Regions from separate parts of the Pseudomonas xantholysinigenes genome, predicted to be linked through region 1. Evidence: riboswitches for the same ligand, from Rfam matches in the RefSeq annotation. Region 1 holds a riboswitch; each other region holds the start of a gene.

Region 1 (10,484 bases):
GGCATAGACCTGCAGTTGGCCGGTGGCGAACGCCTGGCCCTGACCGGTGCCAACGGCAGCGGCAAATCGACCCTGGCCCGGGCCGTGCTCGGCGACCCCGCCGTGTGGCGCCTGGGCGAGTGGCTGACACCGGCCCCCGACACCATCGGCTACCTCGACCAGCACTATGCCACCCTGCCGGCCAACGCCAGCGTCCTCGAAGCCTTGGCCCGGCACGTGCCTACCTGGTCACAGGAACAACTGCGCGCGCACCTGGCGAGCTTTCTGTTTCGCCAGGCGCACGCGGTGCACACCCCGGTGCAGGCGTTGTCCGGTGGCGAGAAGGCACGCCTGGCGCTGGCCTGCATCGCGGCGCGTCCGCCGCAGTTGCTGATCCTCGACGAGCCGACCAACAATCTCGACCTGCGTACCCGTCGCCACGTGCTGGAGGTGCTCGCCCACTACCCCAATGCGCTACTGGTGATTTCCCATGACGAAGACTTCCTCGACGGGCTGGATATCAGCCGCCGCTTTCACTGCGCCAGGGGCCACTCGGCCAAGGGCCAGTAGCGGCCCTTGCGCGACTCGTACAGGGTGAAGTGCCGCGCCGTCAGGAAGAACTCCGGTGCCTCACCGGCTTCCGGCAACTGGCCGCGAAAATCCCGCGACAGGGTCAGGTGTGGCCGGTACTCGCGGGTCGGCGCCGCGATACCGAGCGGCAACAACGCCTGGTGCAGGGCATACACCAACTGACGCAAGGCGACGGGCGCCTGCTCGGGCTCCAGCACCAGCGCATCGGCACGCGGCCACACCTGCATGCGGTCCAGCACCAGCCGCAGTGGCGCCTGCGGCAGTGTCAACCGGTCGACCGCGGCGCAGATCGACGAGACCTGCCCCGCATCGACATCGCCCAGAGACACCAGGGTGACATGGAAGTTCTCCGCCGGCACCGGCCTGCCGCTGCGCAGGCTCAAGCTCCGCCGCCATTGCGCCAGGGCCCGGCACTGGGCATCTACGACCGGCAAGGCGAAGAACAGGCGTTTGAAGGGCGCCCCGCTCGGGCGTGTGTCCTGGACCATGTCCTGCTCCTTGGCTGCGGATCGAAGGGTCGAGTGTAGCGCCCTGGCCATGGGAAAAGCCTGCAAGGGCTGTTGAATCGTTTACGCAACCCGTAGGCCATCCCACCTAAGTCGTGTGGATTTGTCGTAACAATAGGTACAAACCCGGCCCACGATTGTTTATGCTGGCGGGCTTACGCCATGGCGCATGGCCATTTTTCGACAAGTAAACGTCCATGAAAATTGCACTCGTACTGATCTTCGTACTCTCGATCGCCTATGTTCACCTGCGCGGTCGGGTTCGCCACAAACTGACCCGCCAGCTGGGCGACCACTCCAGCTTCCTGGCGCCGGTCAACGCCTTCCTCTACCTGTTCTCCAAGCACCCGGCCAAACCGTACCTGCCCGTGGAAGCGTTCCCCGAGCTGAAGGTGCTGCAGGACCACTGGCAGGAAATCCGCGCCGAAGGCCAACAGCTGCTGCAAGCCGGTGAAATCAAGAAATCCGACAACTACGACGATGTCGGCTTCAACTCGTTCTTCAAGACCGGCTGGAAGCGCTTCTACCTGAAGTGGTACGGCGAGAGCCACCCTTCGGCGATGACCCTGTGCCCGCGCACCACTGAACTGCTGCAAGGCATCGGCTCGGTCAAGGCGGCGATGTTCGCTACCCTGCCGCCAGGCGCCAAGCTGGTGCGCCACCGCGACCCATACGCCGGCTCCTACCGCTACCACCTGGGCCTGGATACCCCCAACGATGACGGCTGCTACATCGACGTCGACGGAGAGAAGTACTCCTGGCGCGACGGCGAAGGCGTGGTGTTCGACGAGACCTACATCCACTACGCGGCCAACACCACCGAGCACAACCGCATCATCCTGTTCTGCGACGTCGAGCGCCCGCTCAAGTACCGCTGGGCGAGCGCCTTCAACCGCTGGTTCAGCCGCAACGTCATGGCCGCCGCCGCCGCGCCCAACGACGCCAGCGACAAGACCGGCGGCATCAACCGCCTGTTCACCCGCATCTACAAGATTCGTGAACGCGGCAAGGCCATGAAAAAGCGCAACCGCACCCGCTACTACCTGGAAAAGTGGGCCGTGGTCGCGGCGCTGGTACTGGTCTTCATCTACATCTGATCGCCCTGCGCAAACCGGCTCCTACCCGCGCGTAGGAGCCGGCCTTGCCGGCGACCTTCGCGTCGCCCCTGTCCCGCCTCCCGAACAGCCCACTTTCGACTAGCCTGAAAGCTCCTGTTGCCAACCTGACAAGGTGAACACGATGAGCATGATGGACTGGGACGCCTACCGTAAGCAGTTGATGGCCGGCATCGGCGATCTCAAGCACCTTTCTCCCGATACCGTGGCCGGTTACATGACCGCCAGCGGTGCCGGCGCCAAGACCAACCACCTCGATGCCAAGACCCGCGAACTGATCTCCCTGGCCGTGGCTGTCACCACCCGCTGCGACGGCTGCATCGCCGTGCATTCGCAGCAGGCGGTCAAGCACGGCGCCACCCGCGAGGAAATCGCCGAGGCCCTGGGCGTGGCGGTGGCGATGAACGCTGGCGCCGCGCTGGTCTACTCGGCCCGGGCCCTGGATGCCGTGGGCAAGTCCGGCGCCTGACCCGGCCAGGCGTCGCCGCCCTTGCGCGGCGGCGCCGCGCCGCCCAGACTGAGCGGCTCAGTACCCGCAGGAACCGCCATGATCCAGATCCGCCCCATGACCCCGGAAGATTTCCAACGCTTCTGGCCCACCTTCCAGGCCATTGTCCAGGCCCGCCAGACCTACGCCTTCGACCCCGGGCTCGACCTCGAGCGCGCCCGCGCGCTGTGGCTGGAAACACCGCTGCGCACGCTGGTGGCCGAGGAAGACGGCGAACTGCTCGGCTCGTACTTTCTCAAGGCCAATGCCGGCGGCCCCGGCGCGCATGTGGGCAACTGCGGCTACATGGTCGGCGAATCTGCCCGAGGTCGCGGCGTGGCCCGGTTGATGTGCGAGCACTCGCAGAAACTCGCCCGCCAGGAGGGCTTCCTGGCCCTGCAGTTCAACTCGGTGGTGGCGACCAACGAAGTGGCCGTGGCGCTGTGGCACAAGCTTGGCTTCGACACCGTCGGGCGCTTGCCCAAGGCCTATCGCCATGCCGAACTGGGCCTGGTGGACTGCCTGGTGATGTACAAGTGGCTGGCCGACGAACCGGTGGTGGAAAAACCGCCACTGCTGATTGGCCGCAAGAACATCGAGGCGCGGGTGTCGCGTCGGCGCGGTCGCTGATCGACACAGCACATGGCACCGCATTGCCTGCTTCGTGGCGGTTCGACGCCCCGATCAATCCGCTGCCACAGGGGCAGCGCATGGTATGAGTCACAGAGGCGCCATTCACTCAAACGATTGACTCCCTGGCGCTTCGATGGTCAGATGCGCGCCAGTTTCAGGTGCCCTGCGCCGCCGCGCGCAAGGTGAAACGGGAAGCCGGTGAGTCGTCCCCACGACAAGTCCGGCGCTGCCCCCGCAACGGTAAGCGAGCGAACCCTTCGACAGACCACTGTGCCTCGGCATGGGAAGGTGAAGGCTTCACGACCCTCGCAAGCCCGGAGACCGGCCTGAGGCTTCACTTGGCAACCCGCGGTGGGCGGGCGCAGGCCGGTATCCGCGTGCGCGCCTGCCTACGCGGTTCGCCTTTGCGTGTTCTTCCACCGGGATCCATTCATTCCTGCAGCAGTGGAACGACATGTCCCGATTCAACAAGCTTCACACCCTGGCGGCGTGCCTCGCCGTCTCGATCCCGGCCCTGGCCGATGAACAGCCCGGTAGCCTCACCCTGCCCTCCACGGCGATCACCGACAACCGCGACCCGCAGGTGGTCGACCTGGCCACCCCAACCCAGGCCGGCTCGCGCCTGAACCTCAGCGCCCTGGAAACACCGGCCAGCACCAGCACGCTGAGCGAAGCGCAGATCCTCGGGCGCAACAACCAGACCGTGCAGGATGCCGTGACCCGCTCACCGGGCATCACCTTCATCGGCACGCCGGGCGACGGTGGCACCGGCCTGTCGGCCCGCGGCTTCAGCGGCCAGAGCTCGGTGATGACCCTGTTCGATGGCTCGCGCCTGTACGCCGGCGCCGGCACCCTGACCTACCCGGTCGACCCGTGGATGGTCGAGCGCATCGATGTAATCCGCGGCCCGGCTTCGGTGCTATATGGCGAAGGCGCCACTGGCGCGGTGGTCAACGTGATCCCGAAAAAGCCTTTCGACGGCGACATCCGCAACCACCTGCGCCTGGGCTACGGTTCCTGGGACCGCCAGCAGCTGGGCCTGGACAGCGGTGGCAGCCTGAGCGAACGCCTGAGCTACCGGCTCACCCTCAACCAGCAGGCCAGCAACGGCTGGGTCGACCGCACCGACTCGCGCAGCCTGGCGCTGTCGGCCGCGCTGCGTTTCGACGCCACCGACGACCTGAGCTTCACCTTGTCCCACGAGCGCGGCGACGCGCAGCCGGCCAACTACTACGGCACCCCACTGATCGACGGCCACCTGCGCGGCAGCCTGCGCAAGAAGAACTACAACGTCAGCAACGACCAGCAGCGCTACCACGACGAGTGGACGCGGCTGAACAGCGACTGGCAGATCAACGACAGCCTCAGCGCCAGCAACCAGCTGTACTACATCAAGAGCCGCCGCCACTGGCGCAATGCCGAGGAGTACGCCTGGGATGCCGACAGCGGGTTGGTCGGGCGCGCCAGCTTCCTGGAAATCAAGCACAACCAGGAACAGATCGGCGACCGCCAGAGCTTCACCTTCGATCACGCGCTGTTCGGCCTGGCCAGCAAGACCGTGGTCGGGGCGGAGTACAACAAGATTCGCTTCAATGTCGACAGCAACTCGCCCTACAACGACGACGGCAGTGACCCACTCGACCCTTGGCAGCCCACCCCCGGCGGTTTCCACAGTGGCTCGCCGCTGCGCCCGCAGATGCTGTCCAAAACCAGCACCTTTGCGCTTTTCGCCGAAAACCGAACGCAACTCACCGAGCGCCTGTCGTTGGTGACCGGCGTGCGCCGCGACCAGAACCATATCGATCGCGACAACCTCGTCGACGGCACCCGCAACGACCGCAGCCTGCGCGGCGGTAACTGGCGCGCTGGGCTGGTGTTCGCGGCCACCGACGATCTGTCGTTGTACGGCCAGTACTCCACCAGCGAGGACGGCGTCGGCGACCTGCTGACCCTGCGACCGGAAGACCGCCTGGAACTGACCGAAGCCAAGCAGACCGAACTGGGCTTGAAACAGCGCTTCTGGGACGGACGTGGCGAGTGGACGCTGGCGGCGTACCACATCGTCAAGAAGAAGTTGCCGGTCTATGACGTGGTCTCCAAGCGCAGCCAGCAAGCCGGCCAGCAGACTTCCGATGGGCTCGAAGCGAGCCTGGAATTGGCATTGGGCAACCAGTGGCAGGTGTCGGCCAACGCCGCGTTGGTGCGGGCCAAGTACGATGATTTCCTGCAACGCAGCGGTGGCGTTGTCTACGACCGAGCCGGCAATCGCCCGCAAGATGTCCCGCACCGAACCGCCAACCTGTGGTTGAGCAAAGGCTTCGGCCAGGCGGTCGACGCCGGCATCGGCCTGCGCTATGTGGACGCACGCTACACCAGTGCCGCCAACGACGCCCAGGTACCGGGCTACACCGTGGTCGACGCCAACCTCGGCTGGCAAGTGCTGCCCGATGTGCGCCTGGGCCTGCAACTGAACAATCTGTTCGACCGCCAGTACGCCCAGTCCAGCTACAGCGGCGAGCAATGGTTGCTGGGCGCGCCGCGGTCGTATTTCGCCACGCTGGACTACAGCTTCTAAGGCCACGGCCTCGAACCCTCGCCATGCGATATTGCAGGCAAACCTGGCACCAGCTACGCCGGTGTTCGCGGCTGAAGCCGCTCCCACAGCAACCGCGCCGGTTTCATGGCATGCACCACACCTGTGGGAGCGGGCTTACCCGCGAACCAAGCGACGCGGTGCCTGGCACCGGCTACGCCGGTGTTCGCGGCTGAAGCCGCTCCCACAGGGACCGCGCCGGCATCAAGCCATGCGCTACACCTGTGGGAGCGGGTTTACCCGCGAACCAAGCGACGCGGTGCCTGGCACCGGCTGCGCCGGTTTCATGGCATGCACCACACCTGTGGGAGCGGGCTTACCCGCGAACCAAGCGACGCGGTGCCTGGCACCGGCTTTGCCGGTGTTCGCGGCTGAAGCCGCTCCCACAGCGACCGCGCCGACCTCAAGGCATGCACCACACCTGTGGGAGCGGGTTTACCCGCGAACCAAGCGACGCGGTGCCTGGCACCGGCTGCGCCGGTGTTCGCGGCTGAAGCCGCTCCCACAGCGACCGCGCTGGTTTCATGGCATGCACCACACCTGTGGGAGCGGGTTTACCCGCGAAGCAAGCGACGCGGTGCCTGGCACCGGCTATGCCGGTGTTCGCGGCTGAAGCCGCTCCCACAGCGACCGCGCTAGCTTTAACAGATGCCTCGAGCGCTTGGCGGGATTGCTTTCACAGCTGATGCCACCTGTAAATCCTCGCCGTTCGATATCCGTTATGCATCGATTGCATTTGTCCCCCGCGCCGAACCCATGGCATGAATGCAGGTCCACGCCTTTACTTGGCCGCATTCCGCCTACCAGGAGATTCCGCGCATGAGCAAGCCCGAGTACATTCCGCCCAAGGTCTGGACCCACCAGGCCCCCTCCGGAGGCCAGTTCGCCAGCATCAACCGTCCGGTCGCCGGCCCCACCCACGACAAGCCGCTGCCGGTCGGCAAACAGCCACTGCAGCTCTACTCGCTGGCCACGCCCAACGGCGTCAAGGTCACCATCCTCCTGGAGGAACTGCTCGCCCTCGGGCACGTCGGCGCCGAGTACGACGCCTGGTTGATCCGCATCGGCGACGGCGATCAGTTCGGCAGCGGCTTCGTCGGGATCAACCCGAACTCGAAGATCCCCGCCCTGCTCGACAACAGCGTCGAACCGCCGGTGCGGGTATTCGAGTCCGGCTCGATCCTGCTGTACCTGGCCGAGAAGTTCGGCGCCTTCCTGCCCAAGGCCCCGGCCGCGCGTACCGAGAGCCTGAACTGGCTGTTCTGGCAGATGGGCTCGGCGCCCTACCTGGGCGGCGGTTTCGGCCATTTCTATGTGTATGCGCCAGAGAAATTCGAATACGCCATCAACCGTTTCACCATGGAAGCCAAGCGCCAGCTCGATGTGCTCGACCGACGCCTGGCCGAAAGCACCTACCTGGGCGGCGACGAATACAGCATCGCCGACATCGCCGTCTGGCCCTGGTATGGCCAGCTGGTGCGCGGCAACCTGTACGGCGCCGCCGAGTTCCTCGCGGTGGATGAATACCGCCATGTGCAACGCTGGGCCGAACTCATTGCCCAACGCCCAGCCGTGCAGCGCGGCACCCGGGTCAACCGCACCTGGGGCGACGAAGCCAGCCAGGTGCCAGAGCGTCATTCAGCCACAGACCTGGACTGAGCCTGGAGCGGCCTTGCCGAGGCTTCGGACCGACAAGGCCGCGCGGCCAGAATGCCGCGCTGCAACGAAGCATTTCCCCACTGCATGCCTGCGCCCCTCGGGACCTTCTTGCTACACTCGCCGCCATGATTTTTCCACCTGCACAACTGTGGTGACAGCATGATCGAGGTAACCGAGGTTTCCATTGCCGAGCTGCGCGACGCGCTCGAGTCCGGCCGCACGACCGCCGTCGAACTGGTCAAGGCCTACCTGGCACGCATCGACGCCTATGATGGCCAGGACACCGCCACCGCGCTCAACGCCGTGGTGGTGCGCAACCCTGAAGCCCTGAAAGAGGCCGAAGCCTCCGACGCCCGTCGCGCCCGTGGCCAAACGCTCGGCCCGCTGGACGGCATCCCCTACACCGCCAAGGACAGCTACCTGGTCAAGGGCCTGACCGCCGCCTCCGGCAGCCCGGCGTTCAAGGACCTGGTCGCCCAGCGCGATGCCTTCACCGTCGAGCGCCTGCGCGCCGGTGGCGCCATCTGCCTGGGCAAGACCAACATGCCGCCCATGGCCAACGGCGGCATGCAGCGCGGCGTCTATGGCCGCGCCGAAAGCCCGTACAACGCCAACTACCTGACCGCGCCGTTCGCCTCGGGCTCGTCCAACGGCGCCGGCACCGCCACCGCCGCCAGCTTCAGCGCCTTCGGCCTGGCCGAGGAAACCTGGTCCAGCGGCCGCGGCCCGGCTTCGAACAACGGCCTGTGCGCCTACACCCCATCGCGCGGAGTGATCTCGGTACGCGGCAACTGGCCGCTGACGCCGACCATGGACGTGGTCGTACCCTACGCCCGGACCATGGCCGACCTGCTGGAAATTCTCGACGTGGTGGTCGCCGACGACGCCGACAAGCGTGGTGATCTGTGGCGCCTGCAGCCATGGGTGCCGATCCCGGCCGCCTCGAGCGTGCGCCCGGCTTCCTACCTCGACCTGGCCGCGGATGCCGGGTCGCTCAAGGGCAAGCGCTTCGCCGTGCCGCGCATGTACATCAACGCCGATGCCGAAGCCGGCACCTCGGAAAAGCCGGGTATCGGCGGCCCCACCGGCCAACGCATCAACACCCGTGCCAGCGTGATCGCATTGTGGCAGCAGGCCCGCCAGGCCCTGGAAGCCGCTGGCGCCGAGGTGGTCGAGACCGACTTCCCACTGGTTTCCAACTGCGAAGGCGACCGCCCCGGCGCGCCGACCGTGTTCAACCGCGGCATGGTCAGCAAGGAATTCCTCCATGACGAGCTGTGGGAACTGTCCGGCTGGGCCTTCGACGACTTCCTGCGCGCCAACGACGACCCCAAGCTCAACCGCCTGGCCGATGTCGACGGGCCGCAGATCTTCCCCCACGACCCGGGCACCCTGCCCAACCGTGAGGATGACCTGGCCGCTGGCATGGATGAATACGTCAACATGGCCAAGCGCGGCCTGAAGACCTGGGACCAGATCGCCACCGTGCCCGACGGCCTGCGCGGCCTGGAAGCCACCCGCAAGCTCGACCTGGAAGACTGGATGGACGCCCAGGGGCTGGACGCCGTGCTGTTCCCCACCGTGGCCGATGTCGGCCCGGCGGACGCCGACATCAACCCCGAATCGGCGGACATCGCCTGGAGCAACGGCATCTGGGTGGCCAACGGCAACCTGGCGATCCGCCATCTGGGCGTACCGACCGTCACCGTGCCGATGGGCGTGATGGCCGATATCGGCATGCCTGTGGGGCTGACCTTTGCCGGCAAGGCCTACAGCGACAACAATCTGTTGAAATTCGCCGCCGCGTTCGAGTCGACCGGGTCGCGTCGCATGATCCCGCCGCGCACGCCAAAACTGGGCTGATCCACGCCCCACGAAACGCTTGAACAGCGCTCGCCAAATTCAACCAATTGTGTAAAATTCAACACAATATTGAATTTGGCGAGCCTCCATGCCCCCTTCCGATCCCCTTCACGAACGCCAGCTCACCCTTACCGTCCTCAAGGCCACCCTCCAGGCCCTGGGCAGCGTCGCGCCCAACAACCTAGAAATCCTCCTGCACGACCTCGACCACCCGGAACACTCCGTGGTGGCCATCGTCAATGGCCATCTCTCCGGCCGCCGGGTCGGCAGCCCGATCCTCGCCGCCCCTGAACAAGACCAAGGCTTCAAGGCACTGATGCGCGCCACGGTCGAGCAGCGCGGCTGTGACCCAGTGGTATTGCCCGACTACCCCACCACTCTCAAGGGCCGCACCCTGCGCAGCGCCACGGCGATTTTCCGCGACAGTACCGGCCACCCCTTCGCCAGCCTGTGCGTGAACAGCGACGTCACCGGCCTCGACGCGGCCATGGCCTTCCTCCAGCACTTCCAGCCGCTGGGCGCGGCCTGTGCCACGCCCAGCAATGCCGAGCCCGCCGACATGGCGGTACTGATGACCGAGATCATCCAGGACGCGCTGCTCCACAGCGGCCAGGGCCGGCTGAGCAAACAGGCCAAGGTCGAGGCCGTGCGGGTCATGCAGGAACGCGGCCTGTTCATCGTCAAGGGCGGCGTGAAGAAGGCCGCCGAAGCCCTCGGCGTCACCCGCTACACCGTCTACAACTACCTGGAGCAGCTGCGTGGCGAACACACGCCAGCTGCCCGCGACTGACCTCAGGAGCTCCCATGCCATTGCATATCCATACCCCGCTGATCGAGTCCCGCCCCCTGTCGCGCACTGCCGGGCGCCCGGTGTGGCTCAAGCTCGAGGCCCTGCAGCCCTGCGGCTCGTTCAAGCTGCGTGGGGTCGGCCACGCCTGTGAAATACACCAGGGCCGTGGCGCGCGGCATTTCGTCTCGTCTTCAGGCGGCAACGCCGGCCTGGCGGTGGCCTATGCCGGGCGCAAGCTGGGGTTGCCAGTCACGGTGGTGGTGCCCGA
Region 2 (10,484 bases), 170 kb from region 1:
CACGCACTTGTTGCACTGCCCGTCTTTAATTCGCAGCAACTTCACACTTGTGACAAAGTGTCGCACCCGCTACGTTCAACTATCCGGCGTGAACTGTTCGATATGTCGATAGTCGGCATTTAGTTGCTCGGCAAGTTGCCGTGCGCGACCGACACGCACCGCCGTCATTTCCATGTCCACCAGCAAGGTAGCGCACGGCATGGGTTGCGGTGTGCGCCATTGGCGCAGACGGCCATCCGTCAGCACCAGGCAGCGCTGCACCTCATGGGGCAGGCGCTTGCCGCGCGCCAGCAGCCACAGCCGAGCCTCCTCGAGCGCCGCGAACAACGGGGTTCCACCACCCGCGCCCAGGGCCTGCAGCCAAGGCTGTAACGCCGCCGACGCCTTGAGCCCATGGCGCTGCCATTGCGGCTTGCTGCCGCTGGCCGTTAGCAACGCCAACCGCGCCCGTTGTCGATAGGCCTGGTCGAACAGACCGGCCAGCAAGCCTTTGGCCTGAGCCAGGGCCTGGTGGCGACGGGTCGAGGCCGAGGCATCGACGATCACCAGCCACAGCTCGGGGGGCTGGGCCTGGCGCTGTTGCCAGCACAGGTCGCGGCGCTGAAGCGGCCGCCCCTTGAGCAAGGTTGGCAGCCAGGCGATACGGCCACTGTCGGCCGCGCGCGCGCGACCACGGGCAGCACCCGACAATTGACCGACGCGGGGTCTGGCATCCGTCGCCTGGGCGTTGCGCGCGCGGATGCTCAGGGCTTTTTTGCCCAGTTCGGCACCTCGCGACGAGGCCCGCCGCCCACCAGCTGGGGTGGCAAGGCGCCCCAGTCGCCCTGCCCGGCCTGGAGATCCTGCGCCGGCGACGGCTCGCCCGCCGACGTGGACTGCGGCGCCGGCGCATCCGCACGGCGTCGATGGCGCAAGGCAAACTCAGCCACCGCCTCGACATCCACTTCCTCGATCCGCGTGCCAGCACGCCAGGCCGCATGAGCCCGAGCAGCGCGCAGCCAGACCAGGTCGGCGCGCAGGCCATCGACCCCTGCGGCGAAACAACGCTCGGTAATCCAGGCCAGGGCCTGGTCGTCCAGGGCTATGCCGGCCAGGCGCTCGCGTGCGGCCCGGCAGCGCTCGCGCAAGTCGGCCTGCGCAGCGGCCCAGTCGGCGCAGAAGGCCTCGGGATCGGTGTCAAACGCCAGGCGCCGGCGAATAATCTGTTGGCGTTCCTGCGGGGCCGGCAGGCCCTCGAGGGCGACGTTCAGGCCAAAGCGGTCGAGCAGCTGCGGGCGCAGCTCGCCCTCCTCCGGGTTCATGGTGCCGATCAGTACGAAACGCGCCGCATGACGATGGGAAATGCCATCGCGCTCGACACGGTTGGTACCGCTGGCAGCCACGTCCAGCAGCAGGTCGACCAGTGGATCGGGCAACAAGTTGACCTCGTCCACGTACAGCACGCCCCCATCGGCCTGGGCCAGTACGCCGGGGGAAAAACGGGCCTGGCCCTGGCCCAGCGCGGCATCCAGATCGAGCGTACCGACCAGGCGCTCTTCAGTGGCGCCCAAGGGCAAGGTCACGAACGGGCCATCGCCCAGCAGGTCTGCCAGGCCCCGGGCCAGGGTGCTCTTGGCCATGCCGCGCGGGCCTTCGATCAACACGCCACCGATCTTCGGGTCGATGGCGGTCAGGCACAGGGCCAGTTTGAGATCGTCGGCAGCGACCACGGCCGCCAGGGGAAATTGCACGGGTTCGCTCATGTTCAGCAGTCTTCCTCGCCGTCGAGCAACTGCTGCTCGAGGCTGTCGCGGTATTCGCCCGGCTCCTGCCACAAACCGCGCTGCTGGGCTTCCAGCAGGCGCTCGGTGAGGTCGCGCAGGGCCTCTGGGTTGTGTTCGCGGAGAAAATCACGGGTGCCAGGGTCGAGCACATAGGCATCGGCCAGGCCTTGGTAATGGTGATCGTCGATCAGGTGCGTGGTGGCGTCGAAGGCAAACAGGTTGTCGACTGTCGCCGCCAGCTCGAAGGCGCCTTTATAGCCATGGCGCTTGGCACCGTCGATCCACTTGGGGTTGAGGGCGCGGGCGCGGATCACCCGGTTCAACTCTTCCTTCAAGGTACGGATGCGTGGCCGGTCGGCCTGGCTGTGATCACCGTGGTAACTGGCCCGGGTGGTGCCGGCCAGGGTCTCGGCGGCGGCAAGCATGCCACCCTGGAACTGGTAGTAGTCGTTGGAGTCGAGCAGGTCGTGCTCGTGGTTGTCCTGATTCTGCAGCACCGCCTGCACCTGGGCCAGGCGCTGGGCGAAGCGGGCCCGGGCCGGGGTGCCGTCGTCGCTGGCGCCATAGGCGTAGCCGCCGTGATTGAGGTAGACCTCGGCCAGGTCGTCACGACTGTGCCACAAGCGCCCGTCGATGGCGTTCTGCACCCCGGCGCCGTAGGCACCGGGCTTGGCGCCGAACACCCGCCAACCTGCCTGACGCGCTGCCTGGTCGGCGTCCAGACCCTCGGCGAGTAGGGTTTGCCGCTCGGCACGCACACGGGCGGCCAGCGGGTTCCAGTCGTCCGGCTCGTCCAGCGCCGCCACTGCCTGCACCGCCGCGTCGAACAGACGGATCAGGTTACCGAAGGCATCGCGGAAGAACCCGGACACCCGCAGTGTCACATCCACCCGCGGCCGGTCAAGCAGGCTCAAGGGCAAGATCTCGAAGTCGTCGACCCGCTGGCTGCCGGTGGCCCAGACCGGGCGCACGCCCATCAAGGCCATGGCCTGGGCGATATCGTCACCGCCGGTGCGCATGGTCGCCGTGCCCCACACCGACAGACCCAATTGGCGCAAGTGATCGCCGTGGTCCTGCAGGTGGCGTTCGAGAATCAGGTTGGCCGAGGCGAAGCCCAAGCGCCAGGCCGTGGTGGTGGGCAGGTTGCGCACATCGACGGTATAGAAGTTGCGCCCGGTGGGCAGCACGTCCAGGCGCCCTCGGCTGGGGGCGCCGCTGGGCCCGGCCGGCACGAAGCGTCCCGCCAGGGCCGCCAGCAAGCCATCCATCTCGGCATCACCGCAAGCGTCGAGACGGGGTGCGACATCCGCCACCAGCGCCGCCAGCACTGCTCCCACCGGCTGCCAGCCAGGCGCTTGCGGCAGCTCGACAGCTGCGCTCAACGACTGCTTGATCAAGCTCAATGCCAGCAGTTCCAAGCGTTCGCGGGTATCACCGCAGGTCCGCCACAAGGCGCCGTCCAGCGCCTGCAGCTGCGCGGGGCGCGGCCCGTCCCAGGCCTGGCCAAGGTCGCAATCCAGCGGATCGAAGCCCAGCTCAAGCGCCTTGGCCAGGACACGAATCAAGCTGGCATTACCGCCCTTGCCATCGCCCCGGGCCACCCGCAGCAATGCCAGCAGCGTATCGTCGCGCAAGCGCCCGGCAGGCGACTGGCCGAACACATGCAGGCCATCGCGGATCTGCGATTCCTTGAGGTCGCACAGGTAGGTATCCAGGCGCGGCAGCCACACGGCCGCATCGTCCAGCTGGCCTTCGAGCTGCAATTCGCGGTCGATGTGGTTGCGCTTGAGCAGCTCGAGAATGTCCCGTTGCAGCTCCTGGGCCCGGCGCGGATCAAGCAGCTGGGCTTCGTAGTATTCGTCGGCCAGCTGTTCCAGGTGGCGCAGTGGGCCGTAGCTCTCGGCGCGGGTCAGCGGCGGCATCAGGTGGTCGATGATCACCGCCTGGGTGCGACGCTTGGCCTGGGCGCCTTCGCCTGGGTCGTTGACGATGAACGGGTAGATGTTCGGCAGCGGTCCGAGCAGCGCATCCGGCCAGCACTCGGCGGACAGCCCCACGCCCTTGCCCGGCAGCCACTCCAGGTTGCCGTGCTTGCCGACATGGATCAGCGCATCGGCGGCATAGCCGTTGCGCAGCCAGAAATGGAACGCCAGGTAGCCGTGCGGCGGTACCAGGTCCGGGTCGTGGTACACCGCGCTGTGATCCACCTGATAACCGCGGGCCGGCTGGATGCCGACGAAGGTCAGGCCATAGCGCAAGCCGGCGATCATCATCCGCCCGCTGCGGAACATCGGGTCTTGTTCGGGTGCCCCCCAACGCGCCAGCACGGCACGCTGGTTGGCCTCGGGCAGCGCGGCGAAGGCCGCCTGGTAGTCGGCCAGACTCAGGCTCTGGGCACAGGGGCGTTGATCGAGGTGGTCGAGGTCGTTGGTCACCCCGCCCAGCAGTTGATGAATGAGCGCGGTGCCGCTGTCCGGCAGCCCAGCCACCGGATAGCCCTGCTCCTGCATCGCCTTGAGGATATTCAACGCGGCGCCAGGGGTATCCAGGCCGACCCCGTTGCCGATGCGCCCGTCACGGGTCGGGTAGTTGGCCAGCACCAGCGCCACGCGCTTTTCCTGGTTGTCCAGGCGCGCCAGCGTCACCCAGCGCCGCGCCAGTTCGGCGACGAAGTCCATGCGCTCGGGGTGGGCGCGGTAACAGACCACGTCGGACTGGCTGCGCTCGCTGCGCCAGGCCAGGTCCTTGAAACTCACCGGGCGCGTGATGATGCGCCCGTCCAGCTCGGGCAAGGCGATGTGCATGGCCAGGTCGCGCGCGCCCAGGCCCTGCTCGCTCTGCTCCCAACCGGGCTGGTTGTCCTGGGCGCAGATGGCCTGCAACACCGGCACGTCGCGACGCAGCGGCCTCAGGTTGGGTTGCTCGGGGCTGGACAGGGCAAAGCCGGTGGTGTTGATCACCACCTCGGCCTGCACCTCATCGAGCCAGGCTTCGACCTGCCCCAGGCAGGCGCTCTCCTTGAGGCTGGCCACGGCGATCGGCAACGGATTGAGCCCGCACGCTTGCAAGCGCTGGCAGAACACATCGATGAACGCCGTGTTGGCCGCCTGCAGGTGCGAGCGGTAGAACAGCAGCGGTGCCACCGGGTACTCGGGGTTCCACTCGCCGTACCAATCCTGCAACTGGGCACTGGGCCGTGACGGGTGATAGACCGCCGTGCGCGGCAGCGGCTGGGGCTCTTCCCAGGCGTAGTCACGCCCCAGCCATTGACTGGCCAGGCAGTTGAACAGGTTGATCGCGTTGGCCTTGCCGCCTTGGCGCAGGTAGTGCCACAGGCGTTCTGCCTGGGCACCACGCACCGTGCCCAGATCGGTGAGTTCCGGGTCCGGGCGGTCGTCGCCCGGCACCAGGATCAGCTGCACGCCACGACTGGCTAGCGCCACCAGTTGTTCTACGCCATAGCGCCAGTAGCCGACGCCGCCGTGCAGCGACACCAGGATCACCTTGGCATGGCGCAGCACCTGGTCGACATACAGGTCGACCGAGGCGTGGTTCTGCACCTGCATAGGGTTGGCCAGGCGTACGCTGGGAAAATCGTTTGGCAACTGCTCGGCGGTTTCGGCGAGCAGTGCCAGGTGGGAGTCGCCGCTGCAGAGAATCACCAGCTCGGCGGGGGTCTGGCCAAGGTCGGCGATGCTGTCGTCCGGCACGAAGCCGCCGGGCTGGGTCCGCAGCAGGTGCATGGGTCAGGCGCCCAGGGCCTGGCGCAGGCGCGCTTCCAGTTGCACGGCGTCGAGGTCCTGACCGATCAGCACCAGGCGGGTGATGCGCGGCTCGTCGCTGCGCCAGGCGCGGTCGAAGTGCTTGTCGAAACGCGTGCCCACGCCCTGGATCAGCAGGCGCATCGGCTTGCCGGGAATGGCGGCAAAACCCTTGGCGCGCAGGATGCCGAATTCGCCGACCAGCTGGGTCAGGGCATCGAGCAGCAGGCTTTCGTCGGCCTCGGGCAGATCGATGGAGATCGAGTCGAAGGCATCATGATCGTGATCGTCGTGATCATCGCCGTCGTGGTGCGAATCGTGGTGGGTGCGGCGACCGTCGATATGCGCCTCGGATTCGGCCCCCACGCCCAGCAGCACGTCGAGCGGCAGGCGGCCACTGCTGGCCTCGATCACCTTGACCGCCGGCGGCAGTTCCTCGGCCACCTCGGCACGCACCTTGGCCAGGCCGGCGGCGTCGATCAGGTCGGCCTTGTTCAGCACCACCAGGTCGGCGCTGGCCAACTGGTCGGCGAACAGCTCGTGCAGCGGCGACTCGTGATCCAGGTTGGGGTCGAGCTTGCGCTGCGCGTCGACCTGGTCCGGGTAGGCGGCGAAGGTGCCAGCGGCCACGGCCGGGCTATCGACCACGGTGATCACCGCATCGACGGTGCAGGCGTTGCGGATTTCCGGCCATTGGAAGGCCTGCACCAAAGGCTTGGGCAGGGCCAGGCCGCTGGTTTCGATCAGGATATGGTCGAGGTCGCCACGGCGCGCCACCAACTCACGCATCACCGGGAAGAACTCTTCCTGCACGGTGCAGCACAGGCAGCCGTTGGCCAGCTCGAAGACTCGGCCGAGCGCCTCTTCCTCGGTGCAGCCGATGCTGCACTGCTTGAGGATCTCGCCGTCGATGCCCAGCTCGCCGAATTCATTGACGATCACCGCGATACGGCGGCCTTGGGCGTTGTCGAGCATGTGGCGGAGCAAGGTGGTCTTGCCCGAGCCGAGGAAGCCGGTGACGATGGTGACGGGGAGCTTGGCCAGTGTTTTCATGTCGCGTTGCCCTTGGCGGCTATGGCGCGGGCATGCGGGACGGCGGCCGCGGCCATGCTGGCCGGGCGCGTTCGCCACCGGATCACCCCGCCCGGTTGAAAGTCGAAAACGTCGCGAGGCAGGTCTCCTGGCTTGCACCCGTCCGGCGCCTTCCCGCGCGCCTGCGCAGTGGCCTGTGCCGAACCTTTCAGTGCTTACAGTTGCGGGGGCAGCCGCGGCTTGTACCGCGTTCCCGTCTTAGCTCAGGCCAGGCCTGAGAACCTCGAAGCGGCAAGGCTACGCATCCACCCGACAGCGGTCAACCGCCGCCGCGATTGACGCCGGCTACGCCCCGTGATTTGCTAGCGCACTGCCCTCAGGTGCCCCATTGGGGTGAAACGGGAAACCGGTGCGTCGCGCGGCCTTGGAACCAAGCCCCGACAAAGCCGGTGCTGCCCCCGCAACGGTAAGCGACCGGAGCCCTGCTCCGCCTCGCCAGCCCGGAGACCGGCCTGTGGTGCTCGATGAACAACCCCGCGGTGGGCGGGTGCTGTCGCTTGCCCTGGGCCCTCCGCGCCCGGGGGCGTCGCGCTTGCCCGTTGCCCAAAACAAAAGCAGCAGAGGAACGCGTCATGCCCATCACCAGTGCCAAACACAGCCTCGCCACCCCCGTCAGCCTCAGCCAGCGCATGCTCGTCGCCGTGGGTGCCAGCCTGCTGGGCCTGTGCCTGGTGTACTTCGCGGGCTTCTCGCACATCGAAGCGGTGCACAACGCCGCCCACGACACCCGCCACAGCGCCGCCTTCCCCTGCCACTGAGTACGCCCGCATGATTACGCGCATCGCCCGCACCGCGGGTTTCAGCGGGCTGCTGGCCGCCCTGCTGCTGACCCTGCTGCAAAGTTTCTGGGTCGCCCCGCTGATTCTCCAGGCGGAAACCTTCGAGAACGCCGGCCCAGTCGCCGAACATCACGAACACGACGAGGCCCCCGGCCACAGCCATGAGCACAGTGCCGAGGCCTGGGCGCCGGAAGATGGCTGGCAGCGCGTGCTGTCGACCACCGGCGGCAACCTGGTGGTGGCAGTCGGCTTCGCCCTGATCCTCGCCGCGTTGTACAGCCTGCGCGAGCCAGGCCGTACCGCCACGGGTGCGCTGTGGGGCCTGGCTGGCTTCGCGGTGTTCTGCCTGGCGCCGACTCTGGGCCTGCCTCCCGAGCTACCCGGGACCGCGGCCGCCGACCTCGGCCAGCGCCAGACCTGGTGGATCGGCACCGCAGCCGCCACGGCAGCCGGCCTGGCCTTGCTGGTGTTTGGCCGGCATTGGCTGCTCAAGGCCCTGGGTGTGGTCTTGCTGGTAGCCCCCCATGTGGTCGGCGCACCGCAGCCTGCGGTGCATGAAAGCCTCGCGCCGGAAGCCCTGGCCACTCAGTTCAAGATCGCTTCGTGGCTGACCAACGCCGCGTTCTGGCTGGCCCTGAGCCTGCTCAGCGCCTGGCTGTTCCGCCGCGCCCGCCAGGCCTGATGCACGAGCTCAGCCAAGTGCCCGCGCTGTACGCGGGCTTCGGCTGTCGCCGTGGCTGCCCCGTCGAGACCCTGGCGGTGCTGTTGCGCAGAACCCTGGCCAACCATGCCCTGCCCCATTCGGCCCTGCGCGCCATCGCCAGCATCGACACCAAGGCCCGCGAGCCGGGCCTGCTGGCCCTGGCCGAGCGACTCGGCGTGCCCTTCGTCTGTTTCGACGCCACGCACCTGCTCGCCTTCGAACCCTTGCTCAGCCAACGCTCGGCCATCGCCTTTGCCCAGACCGGTTGCTGGGGCGTGGCCGAAAGCGCCGCGCTGGCCCTGGCCTCGCGCGCGTCGTCGCAACCCAGGCTGCAGGTACCACGGCAAGTCCTTGCCGGCGCTACCCTGGCACTGGCGTTCGGCGGATAATCCGCCTTCATTATCTGCAAGGAGCCGCCATGACGGTCTACTTCATCGGCGCCGGCCCCGGCGATCCGGAACTGATCACGGTCAAGGGCCAGCGCCTGATTCGCCAGTGTCCGGTCATCATCTACGCAGGCTCCCTGGTCCCGCCGGCGGTACTCGAAGGCCATAGCGCACGGACAGTGCTCAACAGCGCGGAACTGCACCTGGAGCAGATCATCGACGCCATGCGCCAGGCCCATGCCGAGGGCCTGGACGTGGCCCGAGTGCACAGTGGCGATCCCAGCCTGTATGGCGCCATCGGCGAACAGATTCGTCATTTGCGGGCACTGGGCATCGACTACCAGATCATCCCTGGGGTCACCGCCACCGCCGCCAGCGCCGCACTGCTAGGCTGCGAACTAACCCTGCCGGACGTCGCCCAGACCGTCATCCTTACCCGCTACGGCGACAGCTCGCCGATGCCGCCCGGCGAACAACTGGCCGACCTGGCCCGGCACGGCAGCACCTTGGCCATCCACCTGGGGGTCAAGCACCTGCCAAGGATCGTCGATGAACTGCTGCCGCACTATGGAGCCACTTGTCCGATCGCGGTGGTGCACCGCGCCACCTGGCCGGACCAGGACTGGGTCAGCGCAACCCTGGCTGACATCGTCGAACGGGTCGCGGAAAAAGGCTTTCGCCGCACCGCGCTGATCCTGGTAGGCCATGTGCTGGGCGATGCGCCGTTCTCCGAGTCGGCGCTGTACCGCGCCGGGCACGCGCACCTGTACCGCCAAGGCCACTGAGGCGATTGCCGCCGGGGCGGCGGCGTTGCACACTGCACACACCCCGCCAACGGAATGCCTGCCATACTCGAACTACGCCCCAACTGCGAATGCTGCGACCGCGATCTACCGGCAGAAAGCCCGGATGCGCTGATCTGCTCCTTCGAGTGCACCTTCTGCCGCACCTGCAACGGCCGCCACTTCCAGGGGCAGTGCCCCAATTGTGGCGGGCAACTGGTGGCTCGCCCTACCCGCACAGGCAATGCCTTGCTCAACAACCCGGCGGCTACCCAGCGGGTCAACAAGCCACACACTGTTTGCACCTGACATGAATTTGTAGGAATTTTCAACAAGCACACGAAGGTTTTTCAACAGGCCTATACTCGCCTATTACCAAGGCTCCTGATTGTCCGTAAGGTGCGCGCAGCCCAGTTGGCCCACCGCCTTGCGTATGCAATAGAACGCAGGATGCGGGCTGCACTTTGACAGGAGTTCCCCAAATGACATCCGTGTTGCTGGTTGATGACCACCACATTGTTCGATTGGCCGTACGCATGCTGCTTGAACGTGAACGCTTCACCGTCGTGGGTGAGACCGGCAGCGGTAAGGAGGCCGCGCGCCTGGCCAGGGAAACCAAGGCCGAAGTGGTCATCCTCGATATCGGCCTGCCCGACCTCGATGGCATGGAGGTGATCAAGCGCCTCAAGCTACTGGAGCCCGCGCCGAGGATCATGGCCCTCACCGGCCAACCTGCCGACCTATACGTGCGCCGTTGCATGGACGCAGGCATCTCTGCGTTCGTCAACAAGGATGAAGACCTCGATGCCTTGGTGTTCGCCCTCAAGGCCTTGGTCAAAGGCTACTCGACCTTTCCACAGATGGCGCTCAACAGCAATACGCTGGAGAGCGAAAGCGAGCGCCTGCGGCTTTTGTCCAATCGCGAGATGGAGGTACTGCGCCGCCTCAGCGGCGGCCAGTCCAACAAATTCATCGGCGAGCAGATGAACCTCAGCGCCAAGACCATCAGCACCTACCGCGGCCGCATCATGGAGAAGCTCAAAGTCGAGTCGTTGGTGGAAATGGTCGACCTGGCCAAACGTAACCACGTGGTCTGAGCGATGACCGGGCGCACACTGCTGTGCCTGTTGCTGGCCCTGTTGTCGCCATTGCCCGCCACTGCCGAGGTACAAAGCGAAAACCGCCAACTGTTGGCACGGGCATTGAGCGCAGCGTCAC
Region 3 (10,484 bases), 660 kb from region 1:
CAGTTGGGTCGCGGTGGATGCACACGACCACCCGGCAGGCTTTCTCTGTGCAACGGTCGCCGCCGACGCCCTGCACATCAACGAACTGTCGGTAAGCCACCAGGCCCAGGGCCAAGGCCTGGGCCGACGCCTGCTCGACCAGGCGACCCAGGCCGCCCGCCAACGCGGCCTGGCTTGGCTGACCCTGACCACCTTCGCCGACGTGCCGTGGAACGCCCCGTTCTACCAGCGCTATGGCTTTATCTCGCAGCCCGTCGCCAACCTCGACCCACGCCTGTTGGCCGTGCTGGCCGAGGAGCGCGCCCACGGCCTGGAAAACCGCTGCGCAATGCGCTTGTCACTTACCCTGTAAGCCACGGTTTCCAAGGCCCCCACCACTCACGTACAGTCAGCTGACCTGCGGTAACGGACAACCCGATGGACAAATACGCCCCTCGTCAGTGGCAGCCCCACGAAAAACCCAGCCTGCCCGGCTCGCCGTCGACGCCCCTGCACGCGCCGGCCAAGCGCCTGGCGTTCGGCGTGGTCGGCCTGCTGGTGGCCATCACCGGCGGCCTGGGCAACGCGCTGGTGGTGGCCAACTTGCCGTTCCTGCAAGGGGCCTTGGGTGCCACCAGCGCAGAGATGGCCTGGCTGCCGGCCGCGTTCGTGATGACCAACGTGTCGATGAACCTGCTGCTGGTGAAATTCCGCCAGCAGTTCGGCCTGCGCGCCTTTACCGAAGTATTCCTGGTGCTCTACGCCCTGGTCACCTTCGCTCACCTGTTCGTCAACGACCTCAATTCGGCCATCGCCGTGCGCGCCGCCCATGGCATGGTCGGTGCCGCGCTCAGCTCGCTGGGGCTGTACTACATGATCCAGGCTTTCCCCGCCCAGTGGCGGCTCAAGGCCATGGTGCTGGGGCTGGGCGCCTCGCAGTTGGCGGTGCCGTTGGCGCGGATTTTCTCCGAGGACTTGCTGCAGATCGCCGAATGGCGCGGGCTGTACCTGTTCGAGTTGGGCCTGGCGCTGGCCGCGCTGGGTTGCGTGCTGTTGCTCAAGCTGCCCCCCGGCGACCGCTTCAAGACCTTCGAACCCCTGGACTTCCTGACCTTCTCGCTGATGGCCAGTGGCACCGCCCTGCTCTGCGCGGCGCTGTCGCTCGGGCGCATCGACTGGTGGCTGGACGCGCCCTGGATCGGCGTGGCGCTGGCGGGCGCCATTGCCTTGATCTTCTCGGGCCTGGCCATCGAGCACAACCGCAGCAACCCGTTGCTGATGACCCGCTGGCTGGGCAGCGGCGCGATCGTCCGCCTGGCCCTGTGCGTGATCCTGATCCGCATGGTCACCTCCGAGCAATCCACCGGCGCGGTGGGTTTTCTGCAGGCGCTGAACATGGGCAGCGAGCAGATGCGCACGCTGTACGCGATCATGCTGCTGGGCGCCATCGCCGGGCTTGCCACCAGCGCCCTGACCATCAACCCCAACCACCTGGTCCTGCCGCTGTTCATCTCGTTGGCGGCGATGGCCGCAGGCGCCTTCATGGACAGCAGCTCGAGCAACCTCACCCGTCCGGCGCAGATGTACCTGAGCCAGTTCCTGCTGGCCTTCGGCAGTACGTTCTTCTTCGGCCCGTCGATGGCCCTGGGCATCGGCCATGTGCGGGCCAATCCGCGCAACCTGGTGAGTTTCTCGGTGCTGTTCGGTATCTGCAACAACCTCGGCGGGCTGATCGGCTCGGCGCTGCTGGGCACCTTCCAGACCCTGCGCGAGAAATTCCATTCCAGCACCCTGGTCGACCAGCTCAGCGCCCTTGAGCCGTTGGTCGGCGCGCGGGTCCAGGGTGGCGGCGCCAGTTATGCCGGGGTGATCGTCGACCCGGCGCAGCGCAACGAAGTGGGCATGCGCCTGCTGGCCAACGCCGCGACCCGCGAGGCCAACGTGCTGGCCTACAACGATGTGTTCATGCTGATCGGGGTGATCGCTATCCTGACCATGATCTGGATCTTCATTCGCAGCCTTTACCTGCGCTACCTCAACGCCACCAGCGGTGCCTCGACCCGATGACCCAGGAAACGCCAACCACTACCACCACCGCTATCGCCGAGACCCCCGAGGGCAGCGTGCCGCCCAGCCAGCCGAGCGATGCCGTGCGCACCCGGCGAGTGCGCCTGCTGTCGTCGCTGAGCTTCGCCACCGTGGCCCTGGCCGGCATCCTGCTGGTGCTCTACGCCTGGCGCCTGCCGCCATTCAGCAGCGCCATCGAAAGCACCGAGAACGCCCTGGTGCGCGGCCAGGTGACCATCATCGGCCCGCAGCTGGGGGGCTACATTGTCGAGGTGCCGGTACACGACTTCCAGTTCGTCAAGCAAGGCGACCTGCTGGTACGCCTGGACGACCGCATCTACACCCAGCGCCTGGCCCAGTCCATCGCCCAGCTCAAGCAACAGCAGGCGGCGCTGGCCAACAACCTGCAGCAGCGCAACAGCGCCGAAGCCACCATCGCCCAGCGCCAGGCCGCCATCAGCGACGCCACGGCCCAGGCCGCCAAGGCCCGCGCCGATCTGCAGCGTAACCAGGCGCTGGTCAGCGATGGGTCGGTGTCGCGCCGCGAACTTGACCTGAGCCGCGCCAGCCATGCCGCCGCCATCGCCAGCGTGGCCCAAGCCAAGGCTGCGCTGGAAATCGCCCGCCAGGACCGCGAGACGGTGATCGTCAATCGCGCGGCCCTCGAAGCTTCGGTGGAAAACGCCAAGGCAGCCGTCGAGCTAGCCCGCATCGACCTGGACAACACCCGGGTCAAGGCCCCGCGCGACGGCCAGCTGGGCCAGATCGGCACCCGCCTGGGTGCCTACGTCAACCCCGGCGCGCAGCTGATGGCGCTGGTGCCAGACACCCTGTGGGTGATCGCCAACATGAAGGAGACGCAGATGGCCAACGTGCGCATCGGCCAGCCGGCGACCTTCACCGTCGACGCGCTCAACCACCTCAAGCTGCGCGGCCATGTGCAACAGATCTCGCCGGCCACCGGCTCCGAATTCGCCCTGCTGCAAAGCGACAACGCCACCGGCAACTTCGTCAAGATCGCCCAGCGCATTCCGGTGCGCATCCTCGTCGACACCGACCAGGCCGATGCCCGACGCCTGCGGCCGGGCATGTCGGTGGTGGTGAGCATCGATACTCGTCCAACCGTCGTTGACAAATAAGGACCATCCGCATGACCGTCATTGCTTCCTACAACCCTGCCGGCTGCGCCATCGTCATCGCCGATACGCTCATCAACGGGCCAGTGGGAGAAGCGGGACCGCCTCAGACCGTATTGCCAACCCTGGGCAACGTTTCCAATTTTTTTTCAGGCAGCTGGGCAATCAACAAGTCCTCGCAAAAGGTCTGCATCATCACTGACTACTGTGCGCTGGCATGGGCAGACAGCCAGCTACAGGCCAGGCACTTCATCACACGCTTGCGCAGGTTGTCCGGCAGAATCCGCATTACCCGGGACGTCATGAAAAAGCTGTTCGACAAGCTTGGCACACACGAACTGCAGCTTGCCGGCGCCATCCTTGAAGAAGACCAACTGCATACTTTCAGCATTGGTTGCGAGCAGTTCGAGTGCCCCATCCTCGGCGAGGTGCACTGCGGTGGATCTGGCGCCTCGGTCGTGCATGACTTCGCGCCGATCATGCAGAGCATTGCCCCAGCGCCGCCTGGCGAAGATGAAATCTCGGCCTATGCGGCCTCCATAGCCTTGACCCAGGTCGCCCATCTGCTAAATGCGGAGTTCAGGAAGGGCGACAGCGCTGACAGCCTGCTCGAGTTCTTTGGCGGCGGGTATGAAATGGCCGTGTTCTACGATGGCCGCTTCCATAAGCTCAGCGCGAACTTCGTGTTCCTGGATATCAGCATCAACCCGATGTCGAGAACTCTGCGGGTCGGCAATCCCAAACTGATCATCGCGCAAACCTACTGCGGCGACACCCTCAAGTACGAAGCCATCGTGCCCAAGAGCGCTGAAGAGGACGAGGTCACACGCCACGACCACATCGAAATTCCGCCTTTTGCCCACCCCTCGGCGCGCAAGGGCGATCCGTCGATGCAGGAAGACATCAACTGGGGGTGTTTCGTTTTCGTCGACAACTTCAAGCACGGCGGCGCTGCATTGGCCTCGATCATCGTTCGCTCGCAAACGCCGCCCATCGAGTACCGTGTCACCGATGGCCAGCTGACGTTTGAATATTCCGAGTCTGCCGGCCGCCAGATCAGCGCATACATCAACGCCCACTACCTATGATTCAAAACCGCTCGGCGACCATCTTGAACGGGTAAGGCTGGGCCTTGTACTTGCCGATCTTGCCGCGCTTGGGCAGCGCCACCTGGTGTTCGTGGCTGAGGTCCTTGTAGGGGATCTGCTGCAGCAGATGGCTGATGATGTTCAACCGCGCCTTGCGCTTGTCTTCCGAGCGGGCCATGTACCAAGGCGCCCAGGACGAGTCGGAGGCCGCGAACATGTCGTCGCGGGCGCGGGTGTAGTCGTCCCAGCGGGTGTACGACTTGACGTCCATCGGCGACAGCTTCCACAGCTTGCGCCCGTCGTTGATACGGTCCTGCAGGCGGCGGGTCTGCTCCTGGGCGCTGACTTCAAGCCAGTACTTGATGAGGATGATCCCCGACTCGACCATCATCCGCTCGAACATCGGCACCACGGTGAGGAACTTGCGCGCCTGCTCGTCGCTGCAGAACCCCATGACCCGCTCGACCCCGGCGCGGTTGTACCAACTGCGATCGAAGATCACCACCTCGCCGGCCGCCGGCAGGTGGGTCAGGTAGCGCTGGGCGTACATTTGGGTCTTTTCCCGCTCGGTCGGTGCTGGCAGCGCCACCACGCGGAACACCCGTGGGCTGACCCGCTCGGTGATGGCCTTGATCGTGCCGCCTTTGCCAGCGCCATCGCGGCCCTCGAAGACGATGCACACCTTGAGCCCCTTGGCGACCACCCACTGCTGCAGCTTCACCAGCTCGGTGTGCAGGCGCTTGAGCTCGGCGTCATAGGGCTTGCGCCCGAGTTTTTCCGCGGCGCTGTCCCGCTTGCGTTTGCTGCCGGCGTTCTTGGCCATCGCATGCTCCTCCCCGTCAGGCCCCGACGACGCGGGGCGGATCAGAGCAGTATGGATGAGCATGGGCAAATTGCCGGGCAGTCACCGGTGGCGCGCCGGGCACCAACTGCCAACCGCCGCACAAGCCCGTCGATATGTCGTCTTGCCACGATTGCGGACGCTCTGCCGCGCGGGTTCTAATCCCAGCGCCCTACCCGTGATCGGCAATTCAAGGAAGCCCTACGATGGACAGGAAGCTCATTGCCCCGGCCCTGCTGGCGAGCCTGGTCGGCTGCTCGGACGGCCAGCAGCCCAGCGAAGCCGAGCTGCGCCAGGCGGCCCAGGCCTACCTCGACACCCAGTACCCCTACTGCTTCGTGATCAGCGCCTTTCCCACCCGCACCCGCGACTTCGATGTCGAGGGCACCAACAAGGCCTTGCATGCCCTGGCCCAGGTCGGCGTGGTCAGTGAACGCGAGATCAGCCGCACCGAAGTCCCCGAGCGCCTGTGGCAACCGGCGCGCACCGACATCTACTACGCCTACGACCTCACCGACGAGGGCCGCCGCTACTATAAGGCCGATGCTCGCCAGGGCAAGACCGGGAACATCGGCGGCCTGTGCTTCGGCAAGGCCGAGGTCACCGCCATCAAGGGCTTCAGCGTGCCCGGCGAACAGCAGGGGCGCCGGCAAACGCAGGTCACCTACAGTTACCGGATCAACGAGCTGCCAGCCTGGGCCGCCGACAGCGCGATCCAGGCCGGGATCACCGGCCTCGACCAGGCGCTTGCCAGTGCCAGCAAGCCCCTGGAAGAAACCCGCGCTATGGTGCTCACCGCGCAAGGCTGGGTCCACGAGCGGCTGCTGGCCAATTGAACCTGCGCAGACGCCCCTGAACCTCGGCGCATTGACTCACCCCGGCATAAATGCTCAGATGCGCCCCTGCTTTCAGGTGTCCCAGGCCGCAGCGCCTGGGGTTAAACGGGAAGCCGGTGCCTCGCCCCTGGCGGGAAGTCCGGCGCTGCCCCCGCAACGGTAAGCGAGCCAGGCATTCGACAGACCACTGTGCCCCGAGCATGGGAAGGTGAATGCCCGACGACCCTCGCAAGCCCGGAGACCGGCCTGATTCGCCCATGGCCATTCCCGCGGAGGGCGGGTGCGCTGAGTGTGCCAGGCGCCCTGCCGCCTGCGCGGCTGCCAGCCACCGTCACCGTCGGGTTCATTCCTCCCGTCCTGGTGTCTGTTCATGCCTGTGCCCCTCCTGCGCCTCGAACACCTGCACTGGTCGCCGTCCCCCGGCGCGCCCGACCTGCTGGCAGCGATCGACCTCGAGGTGCGCCCCGGTGAATTCGTCGGCCTGATCGGCCCCAATGGCAGTGGCAAGACCAGCCTGCTGCGCTGCGCCTATCGTTTCAGCCGGCCACGCAGCGGCCGGGTATTGCTCGACGGCGAGGATATCTGGCGGCATCCACCGCGCTGGCTGGCCCGGCGCGTGGCGGTGATGCTCCAGGAGTTTCCCGAAGACTTCGGCCTGAGCGTGCGCGATGTCGTCGCCATGGGCCGCACCCCGCACCTGGGCTGGCTCGACGGCGATGGCCCTGGCGCACCAGTGGACGCTGCCATGCGCCAGTTGAACCTGCTGCAACGCGCCACGCAGGCGTTCGCCAGCTTGTCCGGCGGCGAGAAGCAGCGTGTGCTGCTGGCCCGGGCGCTGGCCCAGCAGCCGCGCCTGCTGATTCTCGACGAACCCACCAACCACCTCGACCCACGCCATCAACTGGCATTGCTGCAGCACCTGCGCGGTAGTGGCCTGGGCCTGTTGGCCAGCTTCCATGACCTCAACCTGGCCGCGGCCTTCTGCGATCGGCTGTACCTGATCGAGCAGGGTCGCCTGGTCAACCACGGCACGCCCGCCGAGGTCCTGACCGAACAGTGCCTGGCCGAGGTATTTGGCGTTCACGCCCTGGTCGACCGGCATCCCATTGGCGATCACCCACGCATTACCTGGATCCGTCACGCATGAAACCCTGGCTTGTTTTACTGCTCGCCTGCCTGCCCCTGTGCACCATGGCGGACAGCTTCCCCGTGACCGTGCGCAGTTGCGACCGCGCAGTCACCTTCACCCAACCACCGCAGCGGGCGGTGAGCCACGATGTCAACCTGACCGGCATGCTCCTGGCCCTTGGGCTGCGCGAACGCATGGTCGGCTACAGCGGCATCAGCGGCTGGAAAAGCCTCGACCCGGCACTGCGCGAGGCGTTGCATGGCCTACCGGAGCTGGCGCCGCGCTACCCTTCGGTGGAGAACCTGCTGGACGTCGACGCCGACTTGCTGTTCGCCGGCTGGAGCTATGGCATGCAGGTGGGCGGGCCGCTCACGCCGCAGCGCCTGGCGCCGTTCGGCATCCCGGTTTACGAGTTGAGCGAATCCTGCTCGCGGATCATGCCCTGGCACCCGGCGAGTCTCGAGGACCTCTACACCGACCTGGGCAACCTCGGGCGGATCTTCGGCGTCAGCGCGCGGGCCGATACGCTGATCGCCGCGTTGCGCCAGCGTGTCGCGCGCGTCAGCGCTGCGATGGCCTCGGTACAGACCAGGCCGCGGGTATTTCTCTACGACAGCGGCGAGGATCGCCCCACCACCTCCGGCAGCCTGGGCATGCCCCAGGCGCTGATCGACAGCGCCGGCGGGCGCAATGTCATGGCCGACGTGCAGGCCAGCTGGACCGAGGTCAGCTGGGAAAGCGTGGTTGAACGCGATCCGCAGGTCATCGTCATCGTCGACTACGGGCCGACCTCGTGGCAGCAGAAACGTGACTACCTACTCCAGCACCCGGCACTGGGCGCAGTCACGGCGATTCGCGAGCGGCGTTTCGTGGTGCTGTCGTACCTGCAGGTGACACCGTCGGTGGAAAACGCCGCCGCCATCGAAACACTCGCCCGGGCATTGCAGCCACAGCAGTTTGCCGGAGCGCAGCCATGAATCCGCTGCGCCAACCCACGGCCTATCGCCTGTTGCTTCTGGCCCTGAGCGCCGCGTTGCTGGGCTCGTGCCTGTTGTCGCTGGGGTTCGGCGCGGCCCAGGTGCCGGCCGCCAAGGTGCTGGAAATCGTCCTGCAGCAACTGGGCCTGGCCCAGGCGGCGGACCTCGGCCGCGGCCAGGCCCAGATCGTCTGGCAGATCCGTGCGCCACGGGTGCTGCTCGGCGCCCTGGTCGGCGCCGGGTTGGCGCTGGTCGGCTGTGCCCTGCAGGCAGTGACCCGCAACCCTCTGGCCGACCCGCACCTGCTGGGGGTGAGTTCGGGGGCGGTGCTGGGCGCGGTGTTGGTGGTGCTCTACCTTGGCCCTTTCGCCGGGGTGCTGAGCTTGCCGCTGGCGGCATTTCTCGGCGCCCTGGGCTGCATGCTGCTGGTCCTTGGCGTGGCCAGCCGACGTGGGCGCCTGGACAGCGAACAGCTGCTGCTGGCCGGGGTCGCGGTGTCATTCGTGGTGATGGCGCTGGCCAACCTGCTGCTGTACACCGGTGATCCCCATGCGGCGAGCTCGGTGATGTTCTGGATGCTTGGCGGGCTGGGGCTGGCCCAGTGGTCATTGCTGTGGCTGCCGGCCTTGAGCGTGCTGGCCGGTTTCATCCTGCTGATGGTGATGGCCCGCGCGCTCAACGCCTTGATGAGCGGCGAACAGACCGCCGTGAGCCTAGGCATCGACACTCGCCGGGTACGCGCCGGCGTGTTCGTAGCCTGCGCCTTGCTGACCGGCGTGCTGGTGTCGCTGTCGGGCGCCATCGGTTTCGTCGGGCTGATGCTGCCGCATATCGCCCGCCGCCTGGTCGGCGCCGAGCATCGTCGACTGCTGCCGGCCTGCGCGCTGCTTGGGGCGCTGTTCGTGGTCTGGGTCGACCTGGCCGCGCGCACCTTGATCGCCCCGCAGGACCTGCCGATCGGTATCGCCACGGCGGCGCTGGGGGGTGGATTCTTTATCGTGTTGCTGCGCCGCCAGGGCTGAGCCTGCCATGGCTTATTGATGCGGCGGGAGCCAATAATAGCTATTCGCCATCTCGCACATCTGCCCTACATCCCCAGGGGTACGCCAGCGCTATAGTCGCCCTACCCCTCGTCCGGCCAGTCCCTCCCTTTCCTGGCCGGGCGAGCGGCGTTCCGAGAACAATGCCAAGGAAGCAATGCGATGATCCCCATGTCCCTCCCCATCAAGTCCCTGGTCCTGCTCGCCGGCCTCGCCGCCATGGCCGGCTGCCAGACCGCCTCGCCCAATGCCGACACCCTCAAGCAACGCACCGAGGTCACCCTGGGCGTGCCGGTGAGCAAGGTCAGCAACCTGCGCAGCGACTCCAGCACCACTTACTACAGCGTGAGCACCGGCAAGGGCCAGTTCGACTGCCAGGTGGCCAGTGGCGGCATGGTCGCCGTCGCCGGCATGGGTCTGATTACGCCCTCCCCCAACTGCTGGAAAGAAGGCCAGACCCCGGCCTTCCAGTGACTTTGGGCCGCGCCGGCCTAGTTGGTCGGCGCCGCTGCCTCCTCGCGCAATGTCCGCAATGCCGCGCGCAGCTCCGCCGGCCGCACCGGTTTGGCCAGTACGGCGATGCCGCGCGCCTGCAACGCGCCCTGCAGGCGATCCAGGTCATGGCCGGTCATGATCAGGGCCGGCACCCGCTCGCCGCGCTGGGCCCGCAGCTGGTCGATGCAATCGATACCCGTGGCCTGCGGCCCCAGGTCATAGTCGGCGACGATCACCTCGCAGTCACTGCTCAGCCCGTGGGGCGAGCTTTCGGCCTGCACCTCGCAGCCCCAGCGCCGCAGCAAGGCACTGGTGGCCTGCAACACGTTGTGGTCATCCTCCACCAGGCACACCCGCAAACCGCTGAGCATGCCGGCCTGGATCGCCTGGTCGATGTTCGAGCGCGGCACCTGCGGCGCGACGATCGGCAACCCCTGCAAAGTCACCGTGGTGCCATGTCCTGGACGCGAGCGCAGGCTTACCCTGAGCCCCATCAAGGTGCCGAGGCGCTTGACGATGGCCAGCCCCAGGCCGACTCCCTCGACATCCTTGTCACGCAGTTCGCGCACCCGGTAGAACTCCTCGAACACCTTGTCCTGATGCTCGAGGGCGATGCCGCGCCCGCGATCGCAGACCACAATGGCCAGGCCCTGGCCACGCGGGCGCACGCCTATCAGCAAGGGGCGTCCGGCGGCGTACTTGAAGCTATTGGACAACAGGTTCTGGACCATGGTCGCCAGCATCCCCGGGTCGGCGCGAATCCAGTGCCGGCTGGGTACCAGGCGCATCTCAACGCCCGCCCAGCGCGCCGCTTCGCTGTTCTGGCGCAGCAGCTCGCGCAAAAAGCCATCCACGGCGAACGACTCCCACTTCGGCTGCACCTGGCCGTTGTCCAG

Evidence for each region. Region 1 has a riboswitch for cobalamin ahead of HU772_RS15005 (TonB-dependent receptor). Riboswitches for the same ligand answer to the same signal wherever they lie in the genome.
Region 2: it holds a riboswitch for cobalamin, as region 1 does, so the genes downstream of both, cobW (cobalamin biosynthesis protein CobW) here and HU772_RS15005 (TonB-dependent receptor) in region 1, are expected to answer to the same signal.
Region 3: it holds a riboswitch for cobalamin, as region 1 does, so the genes downstream of both, HU772_RS12200 (ABC transporter ATP-binding protein) here and HU772_RS15005 (TonB-dependent receptor) in region 1, are expected to answer to the same signal.

What each region holds. Positions count from the first base shown of each region.
Region 1 covers NZ_CP077095.1:3,381,041-3,391,524, forward strand. The annotation lists gene HU772_RS14980 (ABC-F family ATP-binding cassette domain-containing protein) at 1-549, shown strand, start outside; gene thpR (RNA 2',3'-cyclic phosphodiesterase) at 513-1,058, opposite strand; gene lpxO (lipid A hydroxylase LpxO) at 1,274-2,173, shown strand; gene HU772_RS14995 (carboxymuconolactone decarboxylase family protein) at 2,316-2,660, shown strand; gene HU772_RS15000 (GNAT family N-acetyltransferase) at 2,739-3,308, shown strand; cobalamin riboswitch at 3,451-3,655, shown strand; gene HU772_RS15005 (TonB-dependent receptor) at 3,766-5,886, shown strand; gene yghU (glutathione-dependent disulfide-bond oxidoreductase) at 6,724-7,563, shown strand; gene HU772_RS15015 (amidase) at 7,723-9,426, shown strand; gene HU772_RS15020 (helix-turn-helix transcriptional regulator) at 9,515-10,216, shown strand; gene HU772_RS15025 (pyridoxal-phosphate dependent enzyme) at 10,231-10,484, shown strand, end outside.
Region 2 covers NZ_CP077095.1:3,212,492-3,222,975, forward strand. The annotation lists gene HU772_RS14220 (vWA domain-containing protein) at 76-690, opposite strand; gene HU772_RS14225 (magnesium chelatase ATPase subunit I) at 744-1,742, opposite strand; gene cobN (cobaltochelatase subunit CobN) at 1,745-5,506, opposite strand; gene cobW (cobalamin biosynthesis protein CobW) at 5,510-6,577, opposite strand; cobalamin riboswitch at 6,678-6,857, opposite strand; cobalamin riboswitch at 6,918-7,086, shown strand; gene HU772_RS14240 (CbtB domain-containing protein) at 7,189-7,374, shown strand; gene HU772_RS14245 (CbtA family protein) at 7,385-8,077, shown strand; gene HU772_RS14250 (cobalamin biosynthesis protein) at 8,095-8,487, shown strand; gene cobM (precorrin-4 C(11)-methyltransferase) at 8,517-9,269, shown strand; gene HU772_RS14260 (DUF1272 domain-containing protein) at 9,333-9,575, shown strand; gene HU772_RS14265 (response regulator transcription factor) at 9,749-10,363, shown strand; gene HU772_RS14270 (transporter substrate-binding domain-containing protein) at 10,367-10,484, shown strand, end outside.
Region 3 covers NZ_CP077095.1:2,718,748-2,729,231, reverse strand. The annotation lists gene HU772_RS12230 (GNAT family N-acetyltransferase) at 1-352, shown strand, start outside; gene HU772_RS12225 (MFS transporter) at 418-2,046, shown strand; gene HU772_RS12220 (HlyD family secretion protein) at 2,043-3,185, shown strand; gene HU772_RS12215 (hypothetical protein) at 3,197-4,270, shown strand; gene ppk2 (polyphosphate kinase 2) at 4,272-5,093, opposite strand; gene HU772_RS12205 (SEN1982 family lipoprotein) at 5,318-5,947, shown strand; cobalamin riboswitch at 6,018-6,199, shown strand; gene HU772_RS12200 (ABC transporter ATP-binding protein) at 6,324-7,094, shown strand; gene HU772_RS12195 (ABC transporter substrate-binding protein) at 7,091-8,053, shown strand; gene HU772_RS12190 (FecCD family ABC transporter permease) at 8,050-9,075, shown strand; gene HU772_RS12185 (hypothetical protein) at 9,256-9,567, shown strand; gene HU772_RS12180 (ATP-binding response regulator) at 9,585-10,484, opposite strand, start outside.